DNA from 2 places in the Streptomyces sp. LaBMicrA B280 genome. Region 2 is predicted to be linked to the other one. Evidence: riboswitches for the same ligand, from Rfam matches in the RefSeq annotation. Region 2 holds a riboswitch; the other holds the start of a gene.

Region 1 (4,319 bases), on a different contig from region 2:
TCTCGATCTCCGCGCGGATGGCGATCATCGCGTCGCAGAACCGGTCCAGCTCGATGATGTCCTCCGACTCGGTCGGCTCGATCATCAGCGTGCCGGCCACCGGGAACGACATGGTCGGGGCGTGGAAGCCGTAGTCGATCAGGCGCTTGGCCACGTCGTCCACGCTGACGCCGGTCGCCTTGGTCAGCGGGCGCAGGTCGATGATGCACTCGTGCGCGACCAGGCCGCCGGGGCCGGTGTAGAGCACCGGGAAGTGCGGCTCCAGGCGCTTGGCGATGTAGTTCGCGGAGAGCACGGCCACCTGGGTGGCCCGCTTGAGGCCCTCGCCGCCCATCAGCCGGACGTACGCCCACGAGATCGGCAGGATGCCCGCCGAGCCCCACGGCGCCGCCGAGACCGGTCCGACGCCCGTCTCCGGGCCGGCCGCCGGCTGGAGCGGGTGGTTGGGCAGGTACGGCGCGAGGTGCGAGCGGACCGCGACCGGGCCGACGCCGGGGCCGCCGCCGCCGTGCGGGATGCAGAAGGTCTTGTGCAGGTTCAGGTGCGAGACGTCACCGCCGAAGTGGCCCGGCTTGGCGAGGCCCACCAGGGCGTTCAGGTTCGCGCCGTCGACGTACACCTGGCCGCCGGCCTCGTGCACCCGGGCGCAGATGTCGGCGACGTGCTCCTCGAACACACCGTGCGTGGACGGGTAGGTGATCATCAGCACGGCCAGCTGCTCGCGGTGCTGCTCGATCTTGGCCCGCAGGTCCTCGACGTCGATCTCGCCGTCCTCGGACGTCTTGACGACGACGACCTTCATGCCGGCCATCACGGCACTGGCCGCGTTGGTGCCGTGCGCGGAGGACGGGATGAGGCAGACGGTGCGCTGCTCGTCGCCGTTCGCGCGGTGGTAGCCGCGGACGGCCAGCAGACCGGCCAGCTCGCCCTGGGAACCGGCGTTCGGCTGCAGGGAGACCTTGTCGTAGCCGGTGACCTCGGCGAGGCGGTCCTCCAGCTCATGGATGAGCGTGAGGAAGCCTTCGGCCTGCTCGGCGGGCGCGAAGGGGTGCAGCGCGCCGAACTCGGGCCAGGTGATGGGCTCCATCTCGGTGGTCGCGTTGAGCTTCATGGTGCAGGAGCCCAGCGGGATCATGCCGCGGTCGAGCGCGTAGTCGCGGTCGGACAGCTTGCGCAGGTAGCGCAGCATCGCGGTCTCGGAGCGGTGCTGGTGGAAGACCGGGTGGGCGAGGAAGTCGTCGCCGCGCAGCAGCGCCTCGGGCAGCGCGTCCCCGGCGGCCGCGTCCAGCGCCTCCAGGTCGGCCTCGACGCCGAAGGCGGCCCAGACGCTCTCCAGCTGCGCCCGCGTGGTGGTCTCGTCGCAGGCCAGGGAGACGTGGTCGGCGTCGGCCAGGCGCAGGTTGACGCCCTTGTCCCGGGCGGCGGCGACGATCTCGGCGGCCCTGCCGGGCACTCGCGTGGTGACGGTGTCGAAGAAGGCGCCGTGCGTGATCTCGATGCCGCCGGCCTTCAGGCCCTCGGCGAGCAGTGTCGCGTAGCGGTGGGTGCGCCGGGCGATGGCCTTGAGGCCCTCGGGGCCGTGGTAGACGGCGTACATGCCGGCCATGACGGCGAGCAGCACCTGCGCGGTACAGATGTTGCTGGTGGCCTTCTCGCGGCGGATGTGCTGCTCACGGGTCTGGAGGGCCAGCCGGTACGCCTTGTTGCCGTCGGCGTCGACGGACACGCCGACCAGGCGGCCGGGCAGGCTGCGGGCGAACTTCTCGTGCACCGCCATGTAACCGGCGTGCGGGCCGCCGAAGCCCATCGGGACGCCGAAGCGCTGGGTGGTGCCGATGGCGATGTCCGCGCCCAGCTCGCCCGGGGAGGTCAGCAGGGTGAGGGCGAGCAGATCGGCGGCGACGGTGACGAGCGCGCCCAGCTCGTGCGCCTGCTCGATCACCGGCTTGATGTCGCGTACGGCACCGGAGGCGCCGGGGTACTGGACCAGCACGCCGTTGATGTCACGGGCGGCGATGTCGGCCGGGATGCCCGCGCTCAGGTCGGCGACGACGACCTCGACGCCGGTCGGCTCGGCGCGGGTCTGGATGACGGCGATGGTCTGCGGCAGGGCGTCCGCGTCGACCAGGAAGAGACCCTTCTTGTTCTTGCCCATGCGCCGGGACAGCGCCATGGCCTCGGCGGCGGCCGTGCCCTCGTCCAGGAGGGAGGCGCCGGAGGTGGGCAGACCGGTGAGGTCGGCGACCATGGTCTGGAAGTTCAGCAGGGCCTCCAGGCGGCCCTGGGAGATCTCCGGCTGGTAGGGCGTGTAGGCCGTGTACCAGGCCGGGTTCTCCAGGACGTTGCGCAGGATGACCGGCGGGGTGAAGGTGCCGTGGTAACCCAGGCCGATCATGGAGCCGAGGACCTGGTTGCGGTCGGCGAGCGAGCGCAGCTCGGCCAGCACCTCGGCCTCGGTCCTGGCGCCCGGCAGGTCGAGGGCGTCGGCGTTCTTGATGACATCCGGGACCGCGGCGGCGGTCAGCTCGTCCAGGGAGCCGTAGCCGACCTGAGCGAGCATCTTGGCCCGCGCCTCCTGGTCGGGCCCGATGTGGCGCTGTTCGAAGGGGATGCCCGCTTCGAGCTCGGAGAGCGGAATGCGATGGGCGGTCATGGCGGAGGCCTCCTGGTCTGACGACCTTCGAAGGGCACCACGGCGCGGGTGCCCGGACGGCCTCCCCCTCTGTCATCTCAACCTGAGAGCTTCACCGGCACCTTGACGGCACCGGCTTTCACCGTCGGTGAGAGCGGAAGCCGTCGACACCCGCCCTGCTTTCCAGAGTGACCTCGTCCATGCGGTACGTGAGCCTGAGAGATTCCGGGGAGGATTTGCTCCTTCGGCGCCTCCGAGGTGGGTCGGAGGACTCTCCCGCATGGGGTCAGCAGCCGCAATCAGACTACCAGCGAGGTCAATGGCCGGATTCTCAAGTGGCCGCGGCAGTGAATGTGCTCTTTCGTAGTGCTTACGGATGAGTTGCGACCAGTTGGAGGGAGAGGGACCGTGCAGACCGACATCGATCCGCGCAACCTGATCGGCCGCAAGGCGTTCGACCGCAAGGGCACCAAGATCGGCACCATCGACGAGGTGTATCTGGACGACGCCACCGGTGTCCCCGAGTGGGCGGCCATACGCACCGGCCTCTTCTCCCGCGACGCGTTCGTCCCCCTGGAACCGAGCGAGCTCGTCGAGGGCACCCTCCATGTCCCCTTCGACCGCTCCCTGATCAAGGACGCCCCCGACTTCGGCGTGGGCCGCCACCTCTCCCCCGAACAGGAACTCCAGCTCTACCACCACTACGGCCTCGACGTGACCCCGGACGCCGCCCCCGACCACACCTTCGGCAAGCTGGCGGGCTCGGAGGAGACATGACCCCGGGCGCCAGGGGCGGGCGGCATCAGGGGGCGGGTGCCGTGACGACCAGAGGCAGCGGGTCCGCCGGTTCCAGCGCGGGGTCCGTGACGAGGAAGGTGCGTATCCGCCCCGGCGGCGACTGCGGGGTCTCGAAGCGCACCGTCACCCGGCCCACTCCGCTCCCCTGCACCCATCCGTGCCCGTGCTCCGCGTGCCGCACGTCCTGGCCCGCCCGCCAGTGCGGCAGCACCGGCTCCCGGGGCATCGCCACCGGCTCGGCCGCCGCCTCCTCCGGCGCCGGCTCCGCCCGCGAGGACGCCTGGGCGAACAGGTCCTCCTGGGTGTAGTCGGCGAGCCCGGAGACACCGACACCGAGCAGTCGCACCCCACCCGTGGTGTCCACGGACTCCAGCAGGCGCTCGGCGGCCTCCCGCACGACCGCCGGATCGTCCGTGGGGCCCCGCAGCGTCTCGGAGCGGGTCAGCGTCGAGAAGTCGTACCGCCGCACCTTCAGTACGATCGTCCGCCCGGACAGCCCCGCATCGCGCAGCCGCCGCACACACCGGTCCGCCAGCCGCCGTACCTCCAGGCCGATCCGCAGCCGGTCATGGATGTCCACGTCGTACGTGTCCTCCACCGACACGGACTTGGCCTCCCGCTCGGCCACCACCGACCGCTCGTCCCGCGCCAGCGCCATGGCGTACAGCGCCTGCCCATGGGCCTTGCCGAGCAGGCGTACGAGTTCGTCCTCGCCCGCCTCGGCCAGTTCCTCGACCGTCGTGATCCCGGCGCGCCGCAGATGGTCGCCGGTGGCCGGACCCACCCCCGGCAGGGTCCGCACCGGCAGCGGTCCCAGCAGCGCCCGCTCGGTGCCCGGCTCGATGAGCACCAGGCCGTCCGGCTTGGCCCGCTCGGAGGCGATCTTCGC
Region 2 (4,319 bases):
ATGCCGGGTTCGGTCAGCCTGAGGGGGCCCGCGGGCTGCCGGTCCAGGCCGGTGGCGATGCGGCGCAGGTCCAGCCAGGGGATGCCGACGCCGCCGCCGGGGGCGTGCGGGTTGAGCCAGAGACCGTAGTGGTCGGGGTAGAGGGTGCGGGCGACGTCCAGGCCGTCGACCACCTCGTACGAGCGGTTCCAGCCGCTGGCGGACAGCTCCTGGGCGGAGGTGACGCACGGCGCGTAGTGGCAGCCGCCGACCTCCATGTCCCCGTACTGGGCGTCCGGGGAGCCGGCCTGGCCGTGCCACAGCAGCATCCAGATCTGGCCGGCGGAGGGGGTGGCGAGCGCGCGAAGCAGGGCCTCGTAGGCGTCGTAGCGTCCGGGCGTGACGTGGCGGAGCGTGTGTTCGACGCTTCCGCTGTGGGTGGCGCTCACCTTGTCATGCCCTTCTTCTCCCTCGTGCCCCGCGTGTGGAGACAGCTTATGCGCCGACGGGCGCGGGGCCCGTTGTCCGTTCGCCCAGGCCGCGGCTGGGGCCCGCCGGGCAGGCACCTAGCGGATGTAGAAGGGTCGGACGCTTGACTTCAGCCATTCGGCCACCGGGTCGTCCGTCACGTCCAGCAGGATCAGGTTGACCGGCCAGGCGGTCGGGATCTGGCCGAGGGCGCGGCCCAGGGCCTCCAGGGGCAGGGCGCGGAAGTCGCCCTCCCACTGGGAGAGTTCCACGCCGACGAACATGACCGGGTCGGCGTTCTCGACGACGGCCAGGCAGCGGCGGGCGGTGATGACCACGCCGGTCGCGGCGAACTCGGCGGACGCGGCGGAGAGGAAGTCGACCGGGTCGTCCTGCCAGTCGGGCTCGAACAGCCGGACGCGGCCGCCGCCGGCGGGGCCGTCCAGCGGGGTGTGTCCGGCGCGGCACAGCTCGGCGACGGCCTCCGGCGGGAGCGGGATGCCGACCGTGCCCCCGGGGTTCACCGCGATGCCCGCCTGCGGGGGCAGGCCGCGGGCGAACTCCACGGCCGGGGCGATGGTGTACGACAGGTGGGAGCCGACGGCCTGGTGGAACTGCTCCTCCGAGCTGAACACCGGCACGTACGCCTGGCCCTCGATGTCCAGGGTGGGCAGGTCCAGCGGGCCGCTGCCGGGTCCGCCGCCGGACGGCAGCGGCACCCAGACGAAGCTGCGGCCGAGGACCTCGATGATCCGGCCGCCCGCCGTGGGTATGCCGAGGGAGGCCGAGAGCACCTCCTCCAGTTCATTGCCGGGCCAACCGCCGTGCGGGTGGGGGTGTGTCTGTGCCGGGAAGTCCGCGGGAACGTCCGCCGGGAAGTCCATCTGCCTACCGCCTGCTGGGAACCACTGCTGGGACCATGAAGGCTAACGGGTACCGGTGACAGAGCCGTACTCCATGAACACGATCCGCTGTACGGCGTCTGCCGCGGCCCGGTCCAGGAGCACCGCGGAGCCGCAGCCCGCGGGCACCTCCCCCCGCCCGACCGCCCCCAGCAGCCGGGCCGTCGTACGCCGGTGGCGGCCGAAGGCGCGGGGGGAGACGGTGCGGCCGCGCTCGCGCTGGCCCGTGCGGGCCGTCTCCTCGGACACGTCCAGCAGGAGCAGGTGCAGGGTGGCGCCGGAGCGGCGGGCGGCGCGGGCCAGCCAGGCGCGCACCCAGGGCTGGGTGCCGCAGTCGTGCACCACCAGGGCGGTCCCCGTGCGCAGGGCGCGGCGCAGCGACCGGTAGTGCGCGGCGCGCACCAGGGGGCGGTAGACGGCGTACGGCAGGAAGCGGGGCAGGCGGGCGGCGAAGCGGGCCCGGGTGTCCTGGGAGTCGACGCGGCGGGCGGTGACCGCGCGGCGCATCAGCGTGGACTTGCCGCTGCCGGGCAGCCCGGTGAGCACCACGATGTCCCGGGGGCCGAAGCGGAGGGTGTCCGGGCCCCGGGCGGCCCGGCCGCGCAGGTCGAGCACGGCGGGCGCGGCGGGCGCGGGGCGGGCGGCCACCCGCTCGTGGGCCGCGGGGCTTCTCGGCGCCGGGATACCGGTCGCGTGCGCCATGGTCCTGTTCACCGTGATCGTCCTCCCCTTGTGGTTCGCAATCTCCATGCCCGGTGGAAGTAAAGGGAAGGTAATGCCCGGTGGGCCACGGGCGGGTGCGCGTACCGCTACGGCTCGGTTACGGATGCGACCCCTGACGGGCGGGGGCGCGACGTGCAATGATGTGGCCGCCAACTGCATACCGGCCGTTTGAATCCGCGCGGGAGAGTCCCCAGCAGGCTTCGCTGGGGCGCCGAAGGAGCAAGTCCCTCCCTTGAATCTCTCAGGCCCCGTTACCGCGCGGGCGAGGCACATCTGAAAAGCGGGCCGCCGTGACGGCTGCCCCACCCAAGGTGCAAACCGTGATCGCCTCCGTGGCGGTCCCGGCGAACCTCTCAGGTTCCGATGACAGATGGGGAGGAACGTTCCTCGCCCCATCCCTGTTGCCCTGGGAGACGACCGACCGATGAGCAGTACCGAACTCCGACACACCGCGCTGGACGCCGTGCACCGCTCGCTCGGTGCGACGATGACCGACTTCGCGGGCTGGGACATGCCGCTCCGCTACGGCTCCGAGCGCGACGAGCACCTGGCCGTGCGGACCAAGGCGGGCCTGTTCGACCTCTCCCACATGGGCGAGATCACCGTCAGGGGCCCCGAGGCCGCCGACTTCCTGAACATGGCCCTGGTCGGCAACATCGCCTCCGTCGGCGTCGGCCGCGCCCGCTACACGATGATCGTGCGGGCCGACGGCGGCATCCTGGACGACCTGATCGTCTACCGGCTCGCCGAGACCGAGTACATGGTCGTCGCCAACGCCTCCAACGCCCAGGTGGTCCTGGACGCGCTGGACGAGCGCTCCGCCGGCCTCGACGTCGAGGTGCGCGACGACCGGGACGCCTACGCCCTGCTCGCGATCCAGGGCCCGGCCTCCCCCGGCATCCTGAAGTCCCTCACCGACGCCGACCTGGACGGTCTGAAGTACTACGCGGGCCTGCCCGGCACCGTCGCCGGCGTCCCCGCGCTGATCGCCCGCACCGGCTACACCGGCGAGGACGGCTTCGAGCTGTTCGTCAAGCCCGAGCACGCCGTCGAGCTGTGGCAGGCGCTGACCAAGGCCGGCGAGGGCGTCGGCCTGGTGCCCTGCGGCCTGTCCTGCCGCGACACGCTGCGCCTGGAGGCGGGCATGCCGCTGTACGGGCACGAGCTGAACACCTCGCTGACCCCCTTCGACGCCGGGCTCGGCCGCGTGGTCAAGTTCGAGAAGGAGGGCGACTTCGTGGGGCGCGCCGCGCTCGTCGAGGCCGCCGAGCGCGCCGCGCAGAACCCCCCGCGGGTCCTGGTCGGCCTGATCGCCGAGGGTCGTCGGGTGCCGCGCGCCGGGTACCCGGTCGTCGCCGGCGGCGAGGTGATCGGCGAGGTCACCTCCGGTGCCCCCTCCCCCACCCTGGGCAAGCCGATCGCCATGGCCTACGTCGAGGCGGCGCACGCGGCGCCCGGCACCGAGGGCGTAGGCGTGGACATCCGCGGCACGCACGAGCCCTACGAGGTCGTCGCGCTGCCGTTCTACAAGCGCCAGAAGTAGACAGCGAGCCCGGTCGCGCCCCCGCCCCCGACGGGCGGGCACGTGACCCTGCGCACATTCGCCCGCCCACCGGCGGCCACCAGCGTCCCCCCGTCATCAGCACTCCCGCGCGTACAGGAGAATTCAGGCCATGAGCAACCCCCAGCAGCTGCGCTACAGCAAGGAGCACGAGTGGCTGTCGGCCGCCGACAACGGCGTCTCGACGGTCGGCATCACCGAGTTCGCGGCCAACGCGCTCGGCGATGTGGTCTACGCCCAGCTCCCCGAGGTCGGCTCCACCGTCGAGGCGGGCGAGACCTGTGGTGAGCTGGAGTCCACCAAGTCGGTCTCCGACCTGTACTCCCCGGTCACCGGCGAGATCACCGCGATCAACGAGAACGTCGTCGACGACCCGTCGCTGGTGAACTCCGAGCCCTTCGAGGGCGGCTGGCTGTTCAAGGTACGCGTCGCGGGCGAGCCGGCCGACCTGCTCTCCGCCGCCGAGTACGACGCCCACATCGCCGGCTGAGGAGTCATAAGCGCATGACTGTCCTGAACACGCCCCTGCACGAGCTGGACCCGGAGATCGCCGCCGCGGTCGACGCCGAGCTGCTCCGCCAGCAGGCCACGCTGGAGATGATCGCGTCCGAGAACTTCGCGCCGCTCGCGGTGATGGAGGCCCAGGGCTCGGTCCTCACCAACAAGTACGCCGAGGGCTACCCGGG

What was found. A riboswitch is a leader RNA that binds a small molecule or an ion and turns the genes downstream of it on or off. The one in region 2 is predicted to bind glycine.
Region 1: linked by a shared signal. The riboswitch ahead of gcvP (aminomethyl-transferring glycine dehydrogenase) and the one ahead of gcvT (glycine cleavage system aminomethyltransferase GcvT) in region 2 are both predicted to bind glycine.

What each region holds. Positions count from the first base shown of each region.
Region 1 covers NZ_JBMJCT010000009.1:9,626-13,944, reverse strand. The annotation lists gene gcvP (aminomethyl-transferring glycine dehydrogenase) at 1-2,653, opposite strand, end outside; glycine riboswitch at 2,826-2,921, opposite strand; gene ACLF5H_RS08690 (PRC-barrel domain-containing protein) at 3,041-3,409, shown strand; partial or broken gene ACLF5H_RS08685 (DNA polymerase IV) at 3,334-4,319, opposite strand, start outside.
Region 2 covers NZ_JBMJCT010000003.1:100,052-104,370, forward strand. The annotation lists gene ACLF5H_RS02855 (enhanced serine sensitivity protein SseB C-terminal domain-containing protein) at 1-428, opposite strand, end outside; gene ACLF5H_RS02860 (enhanced serine sensitivity protein SseB) at 546-1,331, opposite strand; gene ACLF5H_RS02865 (AAA family ATPase) at 1,374-2,063, opposite strand; glycine riboswitch at 2,242-2,339, shown strand; glycine riboswitch at 2,340-2,452, shown strand; gene gcvT (glycine cleavage system aminomethyltransferase GcvT) at 2,497-3,615, shown strand; gene gcvH (glycine cleavage system protein GcvH) at 3,746-4,123, shown strand; gene glyA (serine hydroxymethyltransferase) at 4,138-4,319, shown strand, end outside.